DNA from 2 places in the Luteimonas vadosa genome. Region 1 is predicted to be linked to the other one. Evidence: predicted binding sites of a transcription regulator. Region 1 holds the regulator's gene; the other holds the start of a gene.

What was found. The regulator sigma-54, encoded in region 1, starts transcription at its own class of promoters, with help from an activator protein. The targets are predictions, from matches to a motif close to TGGCACGNGCNTTGC.
Region 2: a site for sigma-54 is predicted at 2,464-2,478, ahead of glnA (type I glutamate--ammonia ligase). Genes of this name have one in related genera too.

Annotation. Positions count from the first base shown of each region.
Region 1 covers NZ_BAABJY010000001.1:1,235,967-1,247,023, forward strand. Annotated here, with positions in the region: gene ptsP (phosphoenolpyruvate--protein phosphotransferase) at 87-1,811, opposite strand; gene ABD970_RS05580 (HPr family phosphocarrier protein) at 1,980-2,249, opposite strand; gene ABD970_RS05585 (PTS sugar transporter subunit IIA) at 2,340-2,732, opposite strand; gene rapZ (RNase adapter RapZ) at 2,788-3,666, opposite strand; gene hprK (HPr(Ser) kinase/phosphatase) at 3,663-4,625, opposite strand; gene ABD970_RS05600 (PTS sugar transporter subunit IIA) at 4,622-5,101, opposite strand; gene hpf (ribosome hibernation-promoting factor, HPF/YfiA family) at 5,336-5,662, opposite strand; gene ABD970_RS05610 (RNA polymerase factor sigma-54) at 5,823-7,262, opposite strand; gene lptB (LPS export ABC transporter ATP-binding protein) at 7,295-8,014, opposite strand; gene lptA (lipopolysaccharide transport periplasmic protein LptA) at 8,014-8,538, opposite strand; gene lptC (LPS export ABC transporter periplasmic protein LptC) at 8,519-9,076, opposite strand; gene ABD970_RS05630 (KdsC family phosphatase) at 9,073-9,624, opposite strand; gene ABD970_RS05635 (KpsF/GutQ family sugar-phosphate isomerase) at 9,795-10,799, opposite strand; gene ABD970_RS05640 (BolA family protein) at 10,918-11,057, shown strand, end outside.
Region 2 covers NZ_BAABJY010000001.1:704,147-715,203, reverse strand. Annotated here, with positions in the region: gene ABD970_RS03260 (O-linked N-acetylglucosamine transferase, SPINDLY family protein) at 1-904, shown strand, start outside; gene glnA (type I glutamate--ammonia ligase) at 1,015-2,424, opposite strand; gene ABD970_RS03250 (undecaprenyl-diphosphate phosphatase) at 2,681-3,562, shown strand; gene ABD970_RS03245 (hypothetical protein) at 4,190-4,663, opposite strand; gene ABD970_RS12495 (peptidoglycan DD-metalloendopeptidase family protein) at 4,653-9,716, opposite strand; gene ABD970_RS03235 (helix-turn-helix domain-containing protein) at 10,264-10,656, shown strand; gene ABD970_RS03230 (DUF1232 domain-containing protein) at 10,756-11,057, opposite strand, start outside.

The DNA of each region.
Region 1 (11,057 bases):
GACAGGATCAGGCGTTCATGCGCGCATTATCACCTTCGACGGGTGGCCTGCACACCCCGGCGAGCCGGGACGCCTTGGCGCAGGTGTCAGGCCGGCTCGCTGGCGCGCGCCAGCCAGCGCTCGATGCCGGCTCTGTCGCGGGCCCGCAGCAATGCCGGCGCGCTTTCCCGCAACTGTCCGAGGTCCAGGGCGCGGATGGCGCGGCGCACCTGCAGCAGGGTGCTCGGGTGCAGGCTGAGTTCCTTCAGGCCCAGGGCGAGCAGTACGGGCGTGAACAGCGGGTCGGCCGCCATTTCCCCGCAGACCGCCACGGGCTTGCCGTTCGCGTCGGCCGTGGAGATCACGTCGTGCAGCAAGCGGATCATCGCAGGATGCATCGGCGTGTACAGGTCGCCGAGCGCATCGTTGCCGCGATCGGCGGCAAGCAGGTATTGGACGAGATCGTTGGTGCCGACGGACAGGAAGTCGATCCGGTCGATCAGCGTCGGCAAGGCAAGCGCGGCCGCCGGGACCTCGATCATCGCCCCGAGGGGGATCTGGCGTGCCACGGCGTGGCCGTCGCGCCGGAGCTTGTCCACCACCCGCTTGAGCAGGCGCGCGACGTCCAGCAGCTCGCTGCGCTGGGTGACCATGGGCACCAGGATGCGCAATGGCCCGTAAGCCGAGGCGCGGACGATGGCGCGCAGCTGGGTCTGGAACACGTCGCGCCGCGAAAGCGACAGCCGCACGCCGCGCAGTCCCAGCGCCGGGTTGGGCTCGTTGCGCAGCGCCAGGCCGCTGCGGTCGGCCTTGTCCGCGCCGATGTCCAGCGTGCGGATCGTGACCATGCGGCCGGTCATGCCCAGCACCAGGTCGCGGTAGGCCCGGAACTGCTCCTCCTCGTCGGGCAGGCCCGGCCGCTGCAGGAACAGGTACTCGGTGCGATACAGCCCCACCCCGGCGGCGCCCAGCGCATGCGACTCGGCCACGTCCTCGCGGGATTCGGCGTTCGCGTACAGTCGGATGTCGACGCCGTCGCGCGTGCGCGAGGGTTCCCGCCGCAGGCGGTGCAGCTGCTGCTGCTCGCGCTTCTCGTCCCGCTTGCGGCCCCGGTGCGCGCGCAGGTCGTCGGCATCGGGTTCGACCACCACCAGTCCACTGCCGCCGTCGATGACCAGCACGTCGCCGTCGTTGATCCTCTGCAGGGCCTCCGGCGCGGAGACGACCAGCGGCAGGTGCAGGCTGCGCGCGAGGATGGCGCTGTGCGAGAGCGCGCTGCCGCCGGCGGTGATGATGCCCAGCACGCCTTGCGCCTGCAGCTGGGCGATCTCGGCAGGCGCGATGCTGTCGGTGACCAGGATCTCGCCGGCAACGCCGAGCAGTTCCGCGTCGCGCCGATGCAGGGCGGCATGCACCCGGCCGATGACGTGGTCGATGTCCTCGATGCGGCTACGGAAATAGGCGTCGTCCATCCCTTCGAACACCGATGCCAGCCGGTCGCGCTGGAGCCGCAACGCGTAGTCGGCACCGTACCGGCCGATGGTGATCAGTTCATCGAGACCCTGCAGCAACTCGGGGTCGTCCAGCAGCAAGGCGTGCAGGTCGAGGAACTCGCCGACTTCCCGGGCGAGCGCGCCATGCAGGCGATCGCGCATGTCGCGCATCTCGCCGCGCACCAGGTCGATGGCCGCGCGTAGTCGGGCCAGCTCCGCCGGGACGTCCGCCTCGGCGATGCGCTCTTCGGCGACCTCCAGTGCATGCGGTTGGCGGATGCGCGCGCGGCCCAGCGCCGTGCCCCTGGATGCGCCTTGCCCGGGTAGCGACTGCCGCATCTATCTGTGCCCCCTCTTGGGTGGCCTGCCAAGGACGCCCGAGGGCCGACGGGACCGGCTTGCCGATGCGCACCGCCGTGCTTCGCCCCTGTTTTGTACCGCCATGGTGTGCCTCCGTGTTGCGCATGCACGATGACGCCGCAAGCCGGTCATCGTGAGGGCAGCGCGCTAGCTGTCTTCGTCGAACCGGCGCTCGAACAGGGCGCCGACCGCCTCGGCCGCCGCCTCCGCGTCCTCGCCCTCCACCCGCAGCACCACCGGGGTGCCCTGGCCGGCGGCGAGGAGCATGACCCCCATGATGCTCTTGGCATTGACCTCGCGTCCCTTGGCGGTAAGCGTGGCATTGCAGCGGTAAGGCGCGAGCACCTGCACCAGCTTGGCGGTGGCGCGGGCATGCAGGCCAAGCTTGTTGGTGATCACCAGCTCGCGCTCGATCATGCCGCCACCCCCGGAACCGGCGCGAGTCCGTTGCCGGACGCGAGAGCTAGGGCGCGCAAGCGCCTGCATCGCCTGGACGGCCGCGGCAGCTCAGGCATCGTCATGGATGACCCCGTTGCGCGCGCCTGCGGCAGCGACGGCCGGCAGGTCGTCGAGCTCCAGTTCCGGGTAGTTCATCACCCGCAGGAGCATCGGCAGGTTGAGCGCGGACACGCGGCGCACGGGCGTGCCGAGGTGCGCCAGCCGTGCCGCCAGGTTGCTGGGCGTCGCCCCGTACAGGTCGGTGAGCACCAGGACTCCGAAGCCGCCGTCGACGCGTCGCAGGGCGGCGCTGGCCTTGGGAAGCAATTCGTCCGGGTCGCCATCGAGCGGGACCTCGAAGGCCTCGACCTTCAACGGCAGGTTGCGCAAGAGCCTGGCGGCCACCGCGATGGTCGCGTTGCCGATGCCGGGATGGGTGACGAGGAGGATGCCGACTGCCATCGGTCAAACTTAGCAGAGCCGGGGCCGGCTTGTGGGCCCGGACCGCGAGGCGCGCTCAATCGAGCTCGCGATGGAACGTGGCGACATCGCCCCATCCCCGCGTGCGGGCAAGTTCGCCGAGCGTCTCGGCCAGGTAGACGGATCGGTGGCGCCCACCGGTGCATCCGAAGGCCACGGTGACGTAGCTGCGCGTGTCCGACTGCATGCGCGGCAGCCAGGTGCCGAGGAAGTCGCCGACCTGCCCGACGTAGCGGCGGACATCGTCCTGTGCGTCCAGGTAATCGTGGACATCGGCGTCGCGTCCCGACAGCGGCCGCAGGCGAGCATCCCAATGCGGATTCGGCAAGCCACGGGCGTCGAACACGAAATCCGCATCGGCGGGCACGCCACGCCGGTAGGCGAAGGACTCGAACAACAGCGAAAGCGCCGAATGCAGCCCGAGGCCCAGTTCGGTGATCACACGGCGCCGCATCTGGTGCACGTTTAGGTCGCTGGTGTCGATGATCACGTCGGCCAGCGCGCGCAACGGCTTGAGCGCCTGGCGCTCGAGCGCGATCGCGTCGGCCAGGGCCAGGCCCAGGTGGGTCAGGGGATGCCTGCGGCGGGTCTCTGCGTAGCGCTTGAGCAGGACCTCGTCGCGGGTGTCGAAGAACACCAGTTTCGGGTCCAGTCCCATGGCGCCCACCGCGGACAACCACTCCGGGATGTTGGCGAGGTCGCCCCGGCTGCGCACGTCGATGCCGACGGCCAGCTTCTGCGAGCTGCGCTCGGGATGGGTCGCGCTGCGCACGAAGTCCGGCAGCAATTCCGCCGGCAGGTTGTCGACGCAGTAGAAATCCAGGTCCTCGAAGGTGTTGAGGGCCACGGACTTGCCGCTGCCGGACATGCCGCTGACCACGAGCAGCGATGGCGCGGGGGAGACGATTTCGATCATCGCTCCCCCCGCTCGAGGAAGTGCGAATGCCGGGCCATGAAGGCGGCGGCAGGGTCGACGCCCTTGGCGCGCAGGATGTGGGTGCGCGCGGCGGCTTCCGCGAGCACGGCCAGGTTGCGTCCGGGCATCACCGGCAGGGTGATCATCGGCACGTCGAGGTCGAGCACATGGCGGGACCCGAGGTCGCCGGTCAGGCGCACCATGCCGTCCTCGTCCCAAGACGTGGCGGTGTCCTCGTCCGAGCGGCTCAGGTGCACGATCAGGCGAAGGTACTTGTTCCGCTTCACCGCGGTGTCGCCGAACATCTCGCGGATGTCGAGCACGCCCAGGCCGCGCAGTTCCAGCAGGTCCTGCAGCAGGGGCGGACAGGTCCCGTCGAGCACGTCGGGAGCGATCTGGGTGAACTCGGGGGCGTCGTCGGCGACCAGGCGGTGCCCGCGCGTGACCAGTTCCAGCGCCAGCTCGCTCTTGCCCGAGCCCGACTCCCCGGTGATCAGCACGCCAATGGAGTAGATCTCCATGAACACGCCGTGCAGCGTGACCCGTGGCGCCAGGGTGCGCGCCAGGTGGTACTGCATGTGGTTGAGCAGTTCGTGGCCGCGGCGTGGCGCCGACCAGAGCGGCGTCGACGATTCCTCCGCCGCCGTGCGCAGGTCGTCGGGGCAGGATTGCCCCTTGCTGATGACCATCGCCAATGGCCGGTACTGCATGATCTTCTCGATGGTTTCCCAGCGCTGCCGGGAATCCAGTCCATCGAGCCAGGCCAGTTCCTCGCTTCCGAGGATCTGCACCTTGTTGGGGTAGATGATGTTGAGGTAGCCGGCCAGCGATGGGCGCCGGGCGACGGTCTCGACGGCTTCCAGGACGCGCGATTCGCCGCTCTCGCCGGCGAGCCAACGCAGTTCCAGCCGCTCGCGCAGCTGGTCGAACAGTTCCCGTGCGGTGATCCGTGCGTTCATGCCGTGGCGATGTTCCAGATATCGCCACGGGATGTCGAGAGCAGCGCGTCGCGGATGGCCCGCATCTCGGTCGCTTCGCGCAGATCCTCGCGCAGCTGCGCGTCGGAGAAGCGCTCCGCCAGTTTTGCCAGGGTGTGCAGGTGCTCCCCGGTCTCGTCCTCCGGTGCGCACATGGCGAATACGAGGTCGACCGGTTCCCCGTCGCCCGCCCCGAAGTCCACGGGGTAGGCGAGCCGCAGGAACGCGCCGCGGGCGCCGGCAAAGGCGTTGTCCCGGCAGTGCGGCAGCGCCACGCCCCGTCCGATGGCGGTGCTGGCGGCCCGCTCGCGTGCGCGCAGGCCCTCGGCAATCGCCTGGGTGAGTCCGCCGGGGTCCCCGGCCAGCAGGCGCGCGGCGGCATCGAGCACGGTGTTGCGGTCGATCGGATCCATCAGCATCACGATGCGGTCGGCAGCGAGCAGGTCGTCGAATGGCATGGCGTGGTCCTCGAGGGGGCGGGACGGCTCGTCATGGCAGGGCATGCCGAGCGTGCCACGTCCTGCATGGACTCCGCGCCCCTGGGCCGGGCGCGCAGTGGAACGTCGTGCCTTCGGGCCGGGTCGACGCCAACGTCGCGTGCGACCCCGGGCTTCCATGCCGCGCGTGCCGTGCGTACGACCGTGGCCGCGCGCCGTCACCGGCCGGTCATCCCCGTGGTCTCGCCACGGGACTCAACCGAACTCGCCGCTCCGGGCCGGACTCTGGCCCCGGTGGTGGTCGACCATCTTCTTGCGGTGCTTGATCAGCAGGCGGTCGAGCTTGTCGGCGAGCAGGTCGATGGCGGCATACATGTCGATCGCGCTGGCATCGGCATGCAGGGTCTTCCCGGAGAGGTTGATCGTGGCCTCGGCGCGGTGGTCCGGCTTGTCGAGGCTGAGCTGCGTGCGCACGTCGAAGGGTTGCTCGAAGTGGCGCCCGAGGCGCTGCAACTTGGATTCGACGTATTCGCGAAGCGCGGGAGTGACCTGGATCTGCTGGCCGTGGGTTTCGATGCGCATCTGCTGCCTCCTTCTGCGGGTCCCCAGCATCGCGCAACTGGCGGATGCCGTGGTTGGAATTAGGTTAACGCAGAGCTGGCGGCGCGGTGAACTCCACGACGGGCGGCCCGGGCGCGGGGGGCAGGGAGGCCCGCCGATCCCCGGCGCGGTGCCACGGGGCTCAACCGATCCTGACCCGGTCGTGGGAGGAGGGGATGTTGAGCGCTTCGCGGTACTTGGCGACGGTACGCCGGGCCACCGCGACCCCGGCGGCCTTCAGGGCTTCGGCCAGTCGGGCGTCGGACAGCGGCTTGCGCGGGTCCTCGGCCTCGACCAGCCGGCGGATCATGTCCTGGATCGCGGTGCTCGAGGTGCCGCCGCCGCCTTCGTTGTCGACGCCGGAGGCGAAGAACGCGCGCAGCGGCAAGGTGCCCCGCGGCGTGCGCGCGTACTTGCGGGACACCGCGCGCGACACGGTGGATTCATGCATGCCGATCTCGACGGCCACCTCGCGAAGCGTCAGCGGGCGCAACGCCAGGTCGCCGAACTCGAGGAACCCTGATTGCTGTTGCACCAGGCATCGGACCACCTTGAGCAGGGTCTCGCCGCGCGCTTCCAAATTCTTTAGCAGCCAGCGAGCCTCCTGCAGGTGCCCGCGCAGGTAACCCGAATCCTCCGAGCTGGCGTGCTTGATCATCTGCTCGTAGCCGCGGTGGATGATGAGGCGCGGCTGCTGGTTGCCGGCGAGCGACACCTGCCACATGCCGTTGTGCCGGCTGATCACGCAGTCGGGCACGACGTAGGTGTCCTGCGGCAGGTCGCCGACCTGGCCGCCGGGCCTGGGATCGAGCGTGCGCAACAATTCCAGTACGCCGGCGGCTTCGTCCAGGCTGCATGGCAACGCCGCCGCCAGGCCCTCCGCGCCGAGCCGGGGAAGCTGTTCGATCAGCGCCTGGGCGGTGCGCCTGGCCAAGGCCATGCAGGGCGTGTCCTCGGGGAGGACGTCCAGCTGCAGCAGCAGGCACTCGCCCAGGTCGCGGGCGCCCACGCCGGTCGGGTCGAACGCCTGGATCTGGCGCAGCACGTTCAGGACCTCGTCCTGGTGGCAGTGCAGGTCGGGCAACAAGGTCTCGACGATGCTGTCGATCGATTCGCGCAGGTAGCCGTCGTCGTCGATCGCATCGATCAGCGCCACGCCGATCTGGCGATCCCGCGGCGAGAGGTGCGACAGGTGCAGTTGCCAGGCCAGGTGGTCGTGCAGGTTCTCGCTCTCCGCGACCCGTTCCTCGGTGTCGACGTCGTCGTAACCCGCGCCGTTGCCGCCGCCGCTGCGCGCGAACGCCTCGTCGCCCCAGCGCTCCTGCTGTTCCCAGCCCGCGTCTTCCGTTGCCGGGGACGATGCGTCGCCGTCGGCGGCCGTACCGTTCGCGCGCGCGGGATCTTCCGGACCGGCGCTGATCGCCGACTCCTCCTCCCAGTCCAGCAGGGGGTTGCTCTCCAGCGCGGACAGGATCTCCGCCTCCAGTTCGAGCGTCGAGAGCTGCAGGATATGCAGCGCCTGGCGCAGCTGTGGCGTCAGGACCAGGTGTTGCCCGAGCGTTGTCTGCAGGCGTTGCTTCATCGTCCCCGGTGCCGTTGGGTGACGCGGCGGGACTACAGGCGGAACGCGTCCCCCAGGTAGACCCGACGCACGTCGGGATCGGCCAGCAGCGCGTCCGGAGCCCCCTGCGCGAGCACGCCGCCTTCGTTGAGGATATACGCCCGGTCGCAAATGCCCAAGGTTTCGCGCACGTTGTGGTCGGTGATGAGCACGCCGATGCCGCGGTGCTTGAGGTGCTCGACGATGCGCTGGATCTCGCCGACGGAGATCGGGTCCACGCCTGCGAAGGGCTCGTCGAGCAGCATCAGCCGCGGGTTCGCGGCCAGCGCGCGGGCGATCTCCACCCGCCGGCGCTCGCCGCCGGACAGGCTGGCGCCAAGCTGGCCGGCGACATGGGCGACCTGCAGTTCGTCCATCAGGCTGGCCAGCTCGGCCTGGCGGGCGCGGCCATCCAGGTCGTCGCGCAGTTCGAGGACCAGCATGATGTTGTCGGCCACGCTGAGCCTGCGGAAGACCGAGGGTTCCTGCGGCAGGTAGCCGACACCCAGCTGGGCGCGGCGATGCATCGGTTCGCCGGTGATGTCACGCCCGTCGAGCAGGATGCGGCCATCGTCGGCGGGAACCAGGCCCACGATCATGTAGAAGCAGGTGGTCTTGCCCGCGCCGTTGGGCCCGAGCAGGCCGACCACTTCGCCCGCGTCCAGGGTCAGGCCGAAGTCGTGCACGACTTCCCGCGAGCGGTACCGCTTGCGCAACCCCTCGGCGACGAGCATCAGTCGCTGCCTTGCTTGTTGCCCTGGGCCGCGCGGGGCAGGATCCGCGTGCGGATCTGGCCGCCGCCTTCGCCGCCGCCGCCCTGCACCTGGCCGGTCTGCATGTTGTAGACGATGCGGGGGCCGCTCATCGCGCCGCGCCCGGCCTGCTCGATCCGGACATTGCCGGTGAAGATGACGGTCTCCCTGGGCATGTCGTATTCGACGGTCGACGCCGAGGCCGTCATCGTGCCGCCATTGTCCAGGCCCTGGGACAGCCTCGCAGGGGAGCCGGTGATGATCACCCGCTGGATGTCCCCGCCACCGCGGCGCACGTCCGCCTTCGCGGCGCGGATGTCGAGCGTTCCCTGCACGATGTGGACGTTGCCGCTGAAGACGCACGGGCTGTTGTCGCCGATCGAGCAGTTGCTGCTGTTGGCGTCGATGTCCATCGGCTGGTTCCGATCCGACGATTTCGCCCAGGCGCCGCCGGCCAGGACGAGCAGGCAGGCGGCGGCGGACAGGCTAGCGGCGATTTGGGGCATAACGGGTCCGCACATCCTTGAGTTTGACGTTCTTGGCGGCGAGGTCCGCCTGCATCGAGCTGCCCCGCATTGTAGAGCCGGACTGGGTGATGGTAACGGGTACCGCGGAGGTGGCGAGGTTGGTCTGCGGGAAAACATTCAGTTGCTCGGTATTCATCGAGATCGCGTCTGCGGCGGCTTCCTCGGCCTTGGCGACCACATCGCCTCGCAGTCGCAGTTCGTCGTGGCTGGCGCTCAGCCAGCCCGTCCGCGAACGGACCTCCCAATACGTTCCGTCCGGATCGGGCAACAGGAACAACGGGGTCTGCAGGGCAATGGTGCCATCGGCGGGGTTGCGCGCGAGTTCCGGCGCCCGCAGGGTGAACGATTCCTTGCCCTGGGCATCGAGGGAGACCAGTTCGAAGTCATGGAGCACGTAATCCGACCGGTCCGCAACGCCTGTCGCCGTGAGGGGGTCCGCCCGTTGCCGCCACGCCGACCAGCCGCTGACGATCGCGGCGACCAGCAGGATCGTTCCCAGCCAGGCGCGCCAGCTCATGGCTCGCGGCCCTTCGCCAGCAACGCATCGACCTTGCCCTGGGCGATCAGCAACAGGTCACACAGTTCCCGCGCCGCACCTTCGCCACCCCGCGACTGGGTCTGCCAGTGCACGCGTGCGGCGATCCACGGGTGGGCGTCGGCCGGGGCGACCGACAGCCCGGCCGCGTCGAGGGCGTGGAGGTCGGCCAGGTCGTCGCCTATGAAGGCGACGGCGTCCGCCGTGATCTCCAGGCGTTGGCAAAGGCTTTCGACGCATCCACGCTTGTCCGTGACGGCGGTGAACACCTCCGCGCCGAGTTCGGCCCCGCGCCGCTCGGCCACGTTGCCGCCTCGGGCCGTGACCAGGGCGATGGCGATGCCGCTGCGTCGCAGCAGGGCAAGTCCCTGGCCGTCCTGGACATGGAACGCCTTGGCTTCGCCGCCGCGGTCGTCCAGGTACAGGCGGCCGTCGGTCAGCGTGCCGTCGACGTCGAAGCAGGCCAGGCGGATCCGCTTGGCGCGGGCCAGGACCTCGGCGGGGTAGTCGCGGTAGCGAGCTGCGGACATGGGAGTCGTGGGAAGCGGGGCGTGGGAGGCGGGGCGTTTCGGGACGTGCGCGAGGGCTGAGATATGGCGGCTTTCTTTCAAAGCGGTGACGCCGGTCATTCGTTCTTGCAAGCCGCCCGCGCGGCATTGATCGTGCAGGGTGGGTGAGGTCGCGGCGGGCGGGAAGCGGATCAGACCACTCGCGCTCGCAACAGGTCGTGAATGTTCAGCGCGCCGACCACGCGATCTTCCGCGTCCACGACCAGAAGCGCGTTGATCTTGTGGGTCTCCATCAGCCGGGCCGCTTCCACCGCGAGTGCGTCGCTGCAGATGGTGACCGGCGTGCGCGTCATCACGTCGACGATGCGTGCACTGCGCACGTCGATGCCGGGATCGGCCAGCGTGCGGCGCAGGTCACCGTCGGTGTAGAGGCCACGCAGCCGGCCTGCTGCATCGACCACGGCGGTCATGCCGAGGCGCTTTCGGCTCATCTCCACCAGCACGTCGCTGAGGCTGGCGTCCTCGGGCACGGACGGGATCTCGTCGCCGGCATGCATGACGTCGGCGATGTGCAGCAGGAGGCGGCGGCCGAGCGCACCCGCCGGATGGGAGCGCGCGAAGTCGTCCGCGGTGAAGCCGCGCGCCTCCAGCAGGGCGACGGCCAGGGCGTCGCCCATCGCCAGCGATGCCGTGGTGCTGGCCGTGGGCGCCAGGTCCAGCGGGCACGCCTCGGCGGGCACGCTGATGTCCAGGTGCACCTCGGCGCCGCGCGCGAGCGTGGACTGCGGGCGGCCGGTCATCGCGATCAGGGCGTTGCCCTGCCGCTTGAGCACCGGCAGCAGCATGAGCAGCTCGTCGCTTTCGCCCGAATACGACAGCGCCAGCACGATGTCGGCGTCGGTGACCATGCCCAGGTCGCCGTGCCCGGCCTCACCTGGGTGCACGTAGAAGGCGGGCGTCCCGGTCGAGGCGAGCGTCGCGGCGATCTTGCGCGCGACATGGCCGGATTTGCCCATCCCCGTGCAGACCACCCGTCCACGGCAGGCCAGCATCAGGCGGCAGGCCTGCGAGAACGCCCCGTCGATGCGCTCGGCGACCGCCTGCAGCGCCTGCTGTTCGATCTCCAGCACGCGGCGGCCGCTGGCGGCGAGCCCGGCATCGGTGTCGGTGGCGGGCGCTGTGGCGTGATCGGCCATTTCGGAGCCGGACCCTTTCCGTTAGGCTAAGTGGCTCGATTTTACGCGCATTCATCGCGGAGCGGCCACGCTGGCGCTCCGTGTGCGCGGAACGACACCTCACCGCACGGGAACGCCCTTGGACGCAGACACCATCCGCCAGTTGATCGAAGACGGCCTTCCGGGCGCCCGCGCCTGGGTCCAGGGGGACGACGGCGTGCATTTCGAAGCCCTTGTGGTCTGCGAGGCATTCGCCGGCAAGCTTCCGCTCGCCCGCCA
Region 2 (11,057 bases), 530 kb from region 1:
CGACAGCAAGGGCTGGCCCGACGCCATGCTGTTCGATGCCATGCAGCGCGACGCGATCGACGTCGCCATCGACCTGGCCGGCTACTCCAGCGGCGGGCGGCCCGGCCTGTTCGCCACGCGTTGCGCGCCGCTGCAGCTGGGCTACCTGGGCTACCTGCATCCCACAGGCCTGCCGACGATGGACGGACTGATCGGCGACGCCGTGACCCTGCCCGATGACGCGCAGCTGCCCGCGCACGAGGCCGCGCTGCGGCTGCCGGGCCACCTGTTCTGCTTCCAGCCAGACCAGGAGGCCCCGTTCGTCTTGCCGCGTGGCGACGGCCCCATCCGCTTCGGCAGCTTCAACCACCTTGCCAAGCTGTCGCCCGCCACCGTGCGGCTGTGGGCGCGGCTGCTGCAGGAAGCGCCGGACGCCAGCCTGCGAATGAGCGCGATGGGGCTGGGCGACGAAGGCGTGCGCAACGCGGTGTGGATGCGCTTCAAGGCCGAGGGCATCGACCCCGCGCGCATCGTGCTGCTGCCGCCGGAACTCGATACTGGCAAGTTCCTCGCCCGCTACGCCGACGTCGACGTCGCCCTCGATCCGCTGCCGTTCAACGGCGGCATGACCAGCCTGCAGGCGCTGTGGCAGGGCGCGCCGGTGCTGACCTTGCCCGGCGAGCGCATGGCCGCGCGCATGGGAGCGTCAGTGATGCAGGCGCTTGGGCTCGACGCGCTCGTTGCAGGCGACGCGGACGCGTTCATCCGCATCGGATCGGAGCTCGCACGGGACCTCGACCGGCTCACCCCTTTGCGCAGCGGGATGCGCGAACGAATGAGCGCCGCCGGACTGCTCGACGGCAAGGCCTTTGCCGACGGCTTCAGCACCACGCTGGAACAGGTCGTCGCCGACCGGATGCGGTAGCCGTTGACTGCCGTCAAACCGGACGGCCGACGGCGGACCACAAACGACGACAGCCCGGCGCGTGCCGGGCTGTCGGTGTGCTGCGTCATGACTCGTCGACGCCTGGAACCTCAGATCGTGTAGTACATCTGGTACTCGAGCGGATGCGTCGCCGCGCGGAAGGCGGTGACTTCCTTCATCTTCAGCGCGATGTAGCTGTCGATGAGGTCGTCGGTGAACACGCCGCCGGCCTTGAGGAACTCGCGGTCCTCGTCGAGCGCCTGCAGGGCCTGGTCGAGCGACGCGCACACCTGCGGGATGTTCTTCTCTTCCTCCGGCGGCAGGTCGTACAGGTCCTTGTCGCTGGGGCCGCCCGGGTCGATCTGGTTCTTGATGCCGTCCAGGCCCGCCATCATCAGCGCGGCGAAGGTCAGGTAGCCGGACTGCATCGGGTCGGGGAAGCGCACCTCGATGCGCCGCGCCTTGGGATTGGACACGTACGGGATCCGGCACGACGCCGAGCGGTTGCGCGCCGAGTACGCCAGCATCACCGGCGCCTCGTAACCGGGCACCAGGCGCTTGTAGGAGTTGGTGGTCGAGTTGGCGAAGGCGTTGATCGCGCGCGCGTGCTTGAAGATGCCGCCGATGTACCACAGCGCCATCTGGCTCAGGCCGCCGTAGCCGTCACCGGTGAACAGGTTGGTGCCCCCCTTGGCCAGCGACTGGTGCACGTGCATGCCGCTGCCGTTGTCGCCGACGATCGGCTTGGGCATGAACGTCGCGGTCTTCCCGTTGCGGAAGGCCACGTTCTTGATGATGTACTTCATCGTCAGCAGCTCGTCGGCCTTCTTGACCAGCGAGTTGAACTTGGTGCCGATCTCGCACTGGCCGGCGTTGGACACCTCGTGGTGGTGCACCTCGACCTCGATGCCCGCGGCCTCGAGCGTCTTGCACATCTCGGCGCGGATGTCGTGCAGCGAATCCAGTGGCGCGACCGGGAAGTAGCCGCCCTTGATGCCGGGCCGGTAGCCGGTGTTGCCGCCCTCGTATTCGCGGCCCGAGTTCCAGTGCGCCTCCTCCGAATCGATGTGATAGAAGGTGTGCCCCATCTCGTTGCTGTAGCGCACCGAGTCGAAGATGAAGAACTCCGGCTCCGGGCCGAAGAACGCCTGGTCGGCGATGCCGCTGGATTTCAGGAACGCCTCGGCACGCTTGGCGACGCCGCGCGGATCGCGCGAGTAGGCCTGCATCGTCGCCGGGTCGAGCACGTCGCAGACCAGGATCAGGGTGGGATCGGCGGTGAACGGATCGATGATCGCGGTGTCCGCGTCGGGCAGCAGCACCATGTCCGACTCGTTGATGCCCTTCCAGCCGCTGATGGAGCTGCCGTCGAACATCTTGCCGTCCTCGAACAGGCTGTCGTCGACGATCGACGCCGGGTAGGTGACGTGGTGCTGCACGCCCCTCACGTCGGTGAAGCGCAGGTCGACGAATTCGACCTTGTGGTCCTTGATGAGTTTTTCGACGTGGTCGATGGACACGGTGGAGCTCCTGGGCTGGGTGGGATATCCGTTGGTATTGCAAGCCGCGTGCCAACTTGTAACCGACTGATCTTTATGGCGAATCCGGGCCACGGTCGCCTGGGGCGCACCTCGCTGGTGCTACCGGGTCATCGTTTGCACCACCGCGGTGCCATTCCGCCTTCCGAGGGCTTTGTGTTCAATCCCCGCCCCGGGGGAATGAACCCGACCCCTTCGAAGGCCTATCCTTCCGGTTTCGCCCACGCTCCGGACCTGCATGCCACCCCTTGCCGGCGTCGCCTCCCTCGACGAAATCCTTGCCGCCGTCCTGCTCGGCATCATCGAGGGCATCACCGAATTCCTGCCGATCTCCAGCACCGGCCACTTGCTGATCGCCGAGCACTGGCTGGGGCACCGCAGCGACCTGTTCAACATCGCCATCCAGGCCGGCGCCATCCTCGCCGTGGTCCTGATCTACCGGCAGCGGCTGTGGGCGCTGGCGGCCGGCTTCCTGGGCCGACGCGTGCAGATGCCGGGTGCCGACGGCGGCCACACCGATGATCCCGCCATGGCGCGCGACTACGGCTTCAAGCTGGCGGCCGCGTTCGGCGTGACCGCCGTCCTGGGCCTGCTGGTCAAGCGCCTGGGCTGGGAACTGGACAACGCCATCGCCCCGATCGCCTGGGCGCTGGTTCTGGGCGGCTTCTGGATGGTCGCCGCCGAGCACCTCGCCGCGCGCCGCGCCCGCACGCTCGGCGAGCGCAGCGAGATCACCTGGCTGGTCGCGGTGCTGGTCGGCGTCGCGCAGGTGGTAGCCGGCGTCTTCCCCGGCACCTCGCGCTCCGCGGCCACGATCTTCGTCGCCCTGCTGTTCGGCACCACCAACCGCGTCGCCGCCACCGAATTCGCCTTCCTCGTCGGCATCCCCACCATGTTCGCCGCGACCGGCTATGAACTCATCGACGTCGTCGCCAGCGGCCAGGCCGCGCACGAGGACTGGACAATCCTCGCCATCGCCTTCGTCGTCTCCGCGATCACCGCCTTCATCGCGGTCAAGTGGCTGCTGCGCTACATCCAGACGCACCGGTTCACCGCGTTTGCGGTGTATCGGGTGGTGTTGGGGGTCGGGCTTTTGGTTTGGCTAGCAACAGGTCGTTAGCCCTAGAACCGGTGCCAATTGTCGCCCTGAAACATCTGCGATCCCAGGTTAATTGTCCCTGACACCTTTTTCCCGTGGTTGCCGGCGGGGTAAAAAGCGGGCGCAAAAAGTGGCACTTTCAGAAACAATAAGACCCGCGGTGCGGGCCTTGTGCGTCACGGGCGCAGGTTAATTGTCCCTGACACCTTTTTCCCGGAATCCTTCACCCCGCCCAAGGTCCACGACTTCACATTGTCCAGCGCGTCGTAGCTGAACCTGTGCCAATTGTCGCCCAGATTAATTGTCCCTAGCACCGTTTTTCTGCGAACCGGCGCCCTGCTGGGCATCCGCGTCGCACAAGCCTTGCCGTGACGCTGGGACCGGTGGTGGCGTCCCTCGGGCTGGCCGCCACGCTGAGTTGAAGCTGTCAGGTTCATTGCCCGGCCTAGCCGCTCGTAACTGGGATGAACGCCGACGCGGCCAACTGAACCTGACCCCTTTCGAGGCCCCGTTCTCTGCCAATGCGAACTCATTCTTCTGAATCGAGCGCCGTCAACTCTAACCATCTCATTTCATTTCACTCGCCGCTTTGAGGCATTTGCACCTTCCTATCTTCCTCATAGAAACGCCAAACAGAACTAATAGAGATCAAGGCTGACAAAGTAGTTCGATACTCCTAACAAGCGATCCATCACGGGTAAATTCGACCCAGCATGAGTCTCCGATGTCGGCAATTCCAGTGGACGACGTTTTTACATAGCTACCAGAACCTCTTGACGCAAGCACGCTCCATTGCGAGCCAACGCAAACACCATTTTTATCACATGCCCTCTTCGTTTTTGCAAAAACTCGAGCAACGGCGCCAGTTTCGTCAAACCCAACTATCACATCACCAAACTCGTGAGTTACCGTAATGAAGCCAATCGACTTGAATGTTCTAAGTGGTTGACCATACTTTCGACCGACACTTTGAATGCTCTCACCTGGATACAGACCTCCTAATGAAAGCCCACCTCCTTTACTCGGGCTCTCTCTTTCGCACGCCTGACTGAAGGCGGTAGCTAGGAGAATTACAGCGAGGAAATGTGATTTAACTTCAAAGCCTTTTCTATTATTCTTCATAGTCATAGTAAACATAATTGGTAGGGTCCAGAGGAGTTCCATTCAATCGCACCTCAAAATGTAGATGAGGAGTCGCGCCAGGCGGGAGATTTCCAGAAATCCCCGTGTAACCGATCACATCGCCTACGCTGACAAGCTCTCCATTTTCACGTGTTGTTCTTGAAAGGTGCGCATAACGGGTCGAAAGCCCATCACCATGATTGATTACTACATAGATGCCGTATCCCCTAGGCTCATTCAAATTTCTTACTCTCCCTGCTCCTGCGGCTTGAACTGGAGTGCCAGGCTCTGCGGCGACATCTACCCCGTGATGAACGCGCGCGCCACCGCTTCGAAGCTTCTTAGAGCCTTCAGGATCGAATCCACCATCGGCAGTAGGTGGTTTGCGCTTGTTTATTGCCCCTTCGACGGGGCGAATTTCGATTCCATTCGGTTTCTTTGGACCATATGCCGGCCCACCGTCGATGGGTCCGATTGTCTTAATAAACAAGTTGCTCGTGTGAGAGCTCATGGACGACCGGTCGCGGCGGAGTCGTTCCTGACGTCCATCAGGATCTAGAAATCGATAGGGATTGTTCGCCGCATACTTGTATCTGTTGAAGTTGATTCCAGAGTTTCCATTCGCAGCGACCGGATCCACGCTCAAGAATCTTCCGATTTGGGGGTCGTAATAGCGCTGCTGCATATAGGTCAGTCCCGTCCCACCATCCATCACATGCCCGGTGTACCCGACGCCACTGTAAGTCGGTTTGCCGACCGCCGCTCCGTAGGGTTCCCAGACGGTGCGTTCCAGCACCCGGCCGGCCTCATTGGTCACTGCAACCGGGCTACCGAGGGCATCTGTGTGCTGGTACTTCGTGGCCAGGATGGCGTTGCTGGGCCAGGCGCGGTCGATGATGGCGACGAGGCTGCCGGCCAGGTAGACCTGCTCGTGGGTCTGGTGGTCCTGGTAGTTGGGCCCGTTCCAGTCGCTCCAGAACAGGGGTTGTCCAGCCTGGCTGTATTGCCAGACGGCGGTCTTGCCATCGTTACGGGTGACCTGCACCCGTCGGCCCAGGGCGTCGTAGCGATACGCTTCCTTGCCCGGCACTGCGCGCAGGCGGTTGCCGAAGTCGAAGACGTGCGCCTGACCATTCTTGTTGGCGAGGTTTCCTTGCACGTCGTAACCAATTCCGACCACCGTTGCACCGGCGGAATTGCGGATGTTGGTCAGTCGATTGCGGGCATCGTAGTCGTAGAAGGCGTAGTCCTTGATGCCGCCCAGTTTCCACGACGTGAGGTTGTCCAGGGCATCGTATGAGAACCGGTGCCAATGGTCGCCCTGGAACATTTGGGAACCGGCCGCGATCAGTCGATCCAGGCCATCGTAATAGAGGTATCGGTGGTCCCCGGGACTACGCCAGTCATAGATGTATTGCACGTTGGCGTTGGGATCGTAGACGTACTGTTGGTCGAGAACCCCATGGCTATCGCTGCTGCGCGCGGGAAGCTGCCGCAGGTTCTGCTGCATGGTGTGGACGATGCCATTCCCATAGGTGAACTGCTTGATGGCGCCGTTGGGGTGATAGCTCACCCCGGTTGCATAGCTGCCAGCGCGCGTGGCCTGGCCCAGGGCATTGGGCGCGTAGTCGATGTACAGGCCGGTCGGGTAGCTCTGCCCGGCCAGGTTCGCATTCCTGTCGTAGGTGTAGTCCAGCCCCCAGGCGTACCACCCGGGTTGAACGAGTCGTTCGCCGATGAGGTGGCGACGAAGGTCATAACTATATTCGTTGTGCACGGGGGCGGCACCGGCATCGTTGCTGGTGACGATCTTCTCGGGCAGCCCGTCGGGCGTGTAGGACCAGGACTGGTCGCCGTTGCCGTCCGGGAAACGGAGGGTCTTGAGGCGATTGCGTGCATCGTATGTTCGATCCACGCGTCGTCCCCACGTATATCCCTCGCTGGAATTGCAGGAAGCGGTGCTCGATAGTTCCTGGTGACCGCTGGCGGACCATGCCAGGTTTCCCGCCTGGTCGTAAGCCATGACCGTGGCGCCCGTTTCCGGCTCGATGCTCTTGCAGAGTCGCTGGTGTACGTCGTACACGTAATGACGCCAAACATCCTTGCTGTAGTCACCATCGTGCCGGCGAAGATGGAGCGGCTTGCCGAAGATGTCCCGTCGTATCTCCGTGTGGCGATCCCCACCCAGCTCGCTGATGCGTAGCGGCTCGTCGTAGGTCGGCTGGTCGAAGGCACGGTGCGTGGTGCGGGTGGCCTGTCCACGCGGGTTGGTGACGGTCACGACGTGGCCCGCCTCGTACGTGGTCGTCGTCGTCAGCACGCCCAGTTCCGAGTCCTGTTCCAGCCTCACGACCCGGCCCAGTGCGTCGTACAGCGTGCGCGTTCCAGACGTTGCCTGCTCTGCGCCGGCGATGGGATAAGTGCGCATGCCCACCCGACCGGCGGCGTCATAGGTGGTCCGACTGCTTCGCATGCTGCCCGAGACGTCGCTGGCATCGTATTCCAGCTCCATGACGGGGCGCCACATCGCGTCGAGGTACACCGCCTTGAGGTAATTTCCTTTCGTGACCGTCTGGCGCCAAAAGCCTGGGAGCACCCCCGGAGGCAACCAATGGCTGTCCGTCAATTGAAGGAATGTTGCCTGCTGCCCGTTCCAAGCCGACTCGTCGCAGGCACCCGCCTGAGTTTCGGATGGATAGAGCACCTGGCTGATTCGACCCATCGCGTCATAGCCGTAGCAGTGCTTCGCGCCGACCTCGTTGGTCACGGACAGGATCCAACCATTGCCGTCGACTTCCGCAGTTTGCACCGTGCCCGCGGGCTGGTCCGCCGTGCCCGGATGGCGGATCAGCTGCGGGATGCCGCGCTTCCATCCGCTGAGCGCCACGACGTTGTTGTTGCCGTCGGCAACCGTCGACAGCGTTCCATCCGGATGATAGGTGAGGCTCTGCAGCAGCTTGCCGAAGCTCCATGAGTGCCTCGGCAGCGCCGAATCCTGCGTGTACTCCGTGCGTGCCGACTCGATCCCGTCAGTGGCCTCGGTCGAGACTTGACCGACCACCCAACTTGCCAGGTTGTCGTGGTACGTCAGGGACTCCGTTTTCACGCTGCCCATGGAGCTGGACTTGACGATCGTCAGCGGTCTCGCCCAGGCATCGAAAGCCGTGATTTCGCGCGTGAATTCCGTTGCCGGTACCACAGCGCCGCTCTCCGTCGTGCTGGGAGAGGCATTCGTCCCCTGGGCCCCCTCCGCAACCCGGTCCGGATCCTTGATGACCATCGGGTCGTCGCATTGGCCGGTTGCCGGGTTGATTTCGCATGGCGGGGGAGACTGGCATTCCGGCGGACAGGGTGGCGGCTCGCACTCTTCCGGTGGGCACGGCGGCGGCGGAGGCGGCGGCGGTGGAGTTGGATCCGGAACCGTCGGATCCGCGATGTAGCCATCCTGCCGGATCACTGTCGCGACCACGGGCAGGTTCAATTCCACGGCGGGATCGTCGCCGACCAGGGAGATGCCGCCGTTGAATTCCGGAAACGGCATCGTTGCCGCCTGTGCCCGCGTCATGTAGCGGCTGCTTTCCGAACGCACGATGCGGGCCTGCCTGTCGCGGTGGTAGGTCGCCAGCAGCCGACCATCGTTGATCCCATACTGGATCCCGAAGCTATGGTCCACGCGCGTGCCATCGGGCTGATGGACGGTGACAGTCTTGCTCACGGGGCCCTCGCCGTAACCGGTGCGCCCGTTACCCACGATTTCGTAGTCGTACTGCCACGAGCTTCCCGGCAGGCCGGCGCCCGATATCCCCTTGCTCACGATCGAGTACACGTCGAAGAATTCCGGCAGCGCCGTTGCGTAGTGGTCCTGACCGGTGGTCAGGTCGCGATAGACCCATTGGCAGAGATCCCCGGGCAGACCGCTACGCCTGTGGCGGATGTGATTGAACTCGAACGTCCCGACGGCCCCGCTGGGATGCGTGGCCCTCAGGGTGAATGCGTCTGGTGCCTCGAATGGCTCGAGGCAGTTCGGCCCGGACGTATTGACATCGGTGTCCGTGTAGTTGGGCTGCAGGGCACCGGTGCTCTCGTATTGCCATTGCGAATGGTCGGGGCGAACCACGCGGCTCAATCCGTTCTGATCGAAGGAATACGTCCACGCAAGGCCCGTATCGGTGGTGGCGACGACTTGGGATCCCTGGTACGACAAGGCAATGGATCGCCCGTCGTTTGCCTCGATCCGGTCGAGACGCCTGTTGCTCCAGTCGTAGCGGACCCAGTTTCCGAAGCGATCCTCCACGCGCCGGAGGACGAGGTAGGACTTGTACCTGGCATGCGGGGTCAGTTGGCTGAAAGTGACAAAGACCCGCTTGTAAAGTGTTTCCGACTGGACGTCCCAACCAATGTCGAAGTAGTACCGGTTGCCTTTGGTGTCGCTTGCGAGGAACCCCTGGCCTGCATATCCATTCGTCGTCGGAATGCAGCTGAACCTGTGGTGCGCGCGCGTCCCCCAGTAATGCGGTCCACCCGTCGATGGCTTGGGGTATTCGGCATCGCTGCCGATCCACAACAACGGCTGGTCGCCTTGCCCCGGCAGGTGCATTTGCACCCCTTGCCAGATTTCCTCTTCCTGGAATCCCGTTGGTACGTAGGGGCGCCATCGCTGACTACAGCGATTCGCCAGGTTCTTGCGATTGTCGTGCCAGTTGTAGGCTGTCAGGTAGGGCACCTCGATGTCCCAGTCGCCCAGACCGCCCAACCCATCGCGGCCCTTTTGCGACTGGACCTTGAAGCGCCGCGCCAGGCGAACCGGCAGCGAACTGTTGCCCGGCAAGTCGATGTCGACGACCGAAAACTCGGTCGAACCGTTGTAGAGGCTGATCGACTCGCCGAACATATCGTCGGAAAGGGGCGCCACCATCTCCGACTTCTGGAGCCGCTTCCCGTATTCCTGGTACGGCATGAGGGGCGCTTGTGCCGGGGCGGCGGTGGGCAGCCAGAGGAGGGCAAGCAGGACGCTTGGGATAATTTCCAGGCGCGGTTTGTTGAAGCCGGGCAATGCGGGGGTGCCAGCGAGCTCGTCACCGGTGCATGGCAGTCGACCGAATGACCTTTTCCGTTTCGACTTGCCGCACGAGGGTGCGACTACGCAATTCAAGAAGGCGTGCAGCCGGTTCCTCCCCGAAACCGCTGGCACGGCAACGCTCCCGCTACCGATGGACTTGCCTCTGTCAGCCGCGGTTCCAACTTGGGCGGATGTCGACTTCGGCGTGACCCGCCATTTCCGGGCCCACGGCTTGGCCCGGGCGCCTGAACGTCCTTGTTCCATTTTCCCCTTCCCTGGTGTGATCCGACGGATCGAATTAAGCCCGGACCTCCCTGTCCGGATGACGGGCGCATCATCCTGCTGCTGCACGCCCGATGGAACCCGCCGTTGGCCGCCGAGGGATGAATGCAAGTCACCGCTGCAACGCGCTGCGGCCGCAAGTCATTGTCCGGAAATGTGACTGCAGTCGCGCGTTAGCGGGATTAGACGAGCGCGCGCCAGTATCGTTGGCCCGGACAAGTCCGCTAACCTTCCTGCGGGGATTTGGTTTGGGGAAACCATGAAGTTCTCGGAACGCATCCGGCTGGCCCGCCGCAACGCGGGTTTTTCGCAGGCCGAGCTGGCCAGGAAAGTGCTGGTCAACCGCAGCGCGGTCAGCCATTGGGAATCGCTGAAGGGCGTGCAGCCGTCGCTGGGGCGGCTGCAGGCGATCGCGGTGGCGACGCAGGTCAACTTCGAATGGCTGGCGACGGGGCGGGGCGAGATGCGCGTGGGCAAGGCGGTGCTGCTCGATACCGTCGCCACGGCGGCTTGCACACTGGTGGACGAGCCGTTGGAGCTGCGCCTGGTCCAGGCATTCCGCGAGGCGCCTGCGCGTGCGCGGCTGTCGCTGGTGGAACTGGCCGAGGAACTGTCACGGCAACGGACCGGGCGGCGGCGCGTCGCGGCCTGAAGCGGTGCGGCCGGATCGATGCACTGGGCAGGCATCCCTGCCCCGCCAGCGTCTTCCCGGGTGCCTTGCACGCCCGGCGCGGGCGGCCTCGACACAGGCCTAGGTCGCTTGCCACCATCCGCGCGCCGCCCATGCGAACCACGCGATCGCGCCCAGCCACACCACCACCACGACGGCCGCTGCCGTCCGGCTGGCGGGTTTGTCGGCCGCCGTGTCCGCCTGCGCCTGGGCGCGCGCGACGACGGAGGCCGGTGTCAGCCGGACCACCAGCATCACGCCCAGCGGCACCAGCACGAGGTCGTCGAGCAGGCCGAGCACGGGAATGAAGTCGGGGATGAGGTCGACGGGACTGAAGGCGTAGGCGGCCACGGCCAGCGCGAGCAGGCGCACGCCCCAGGGCA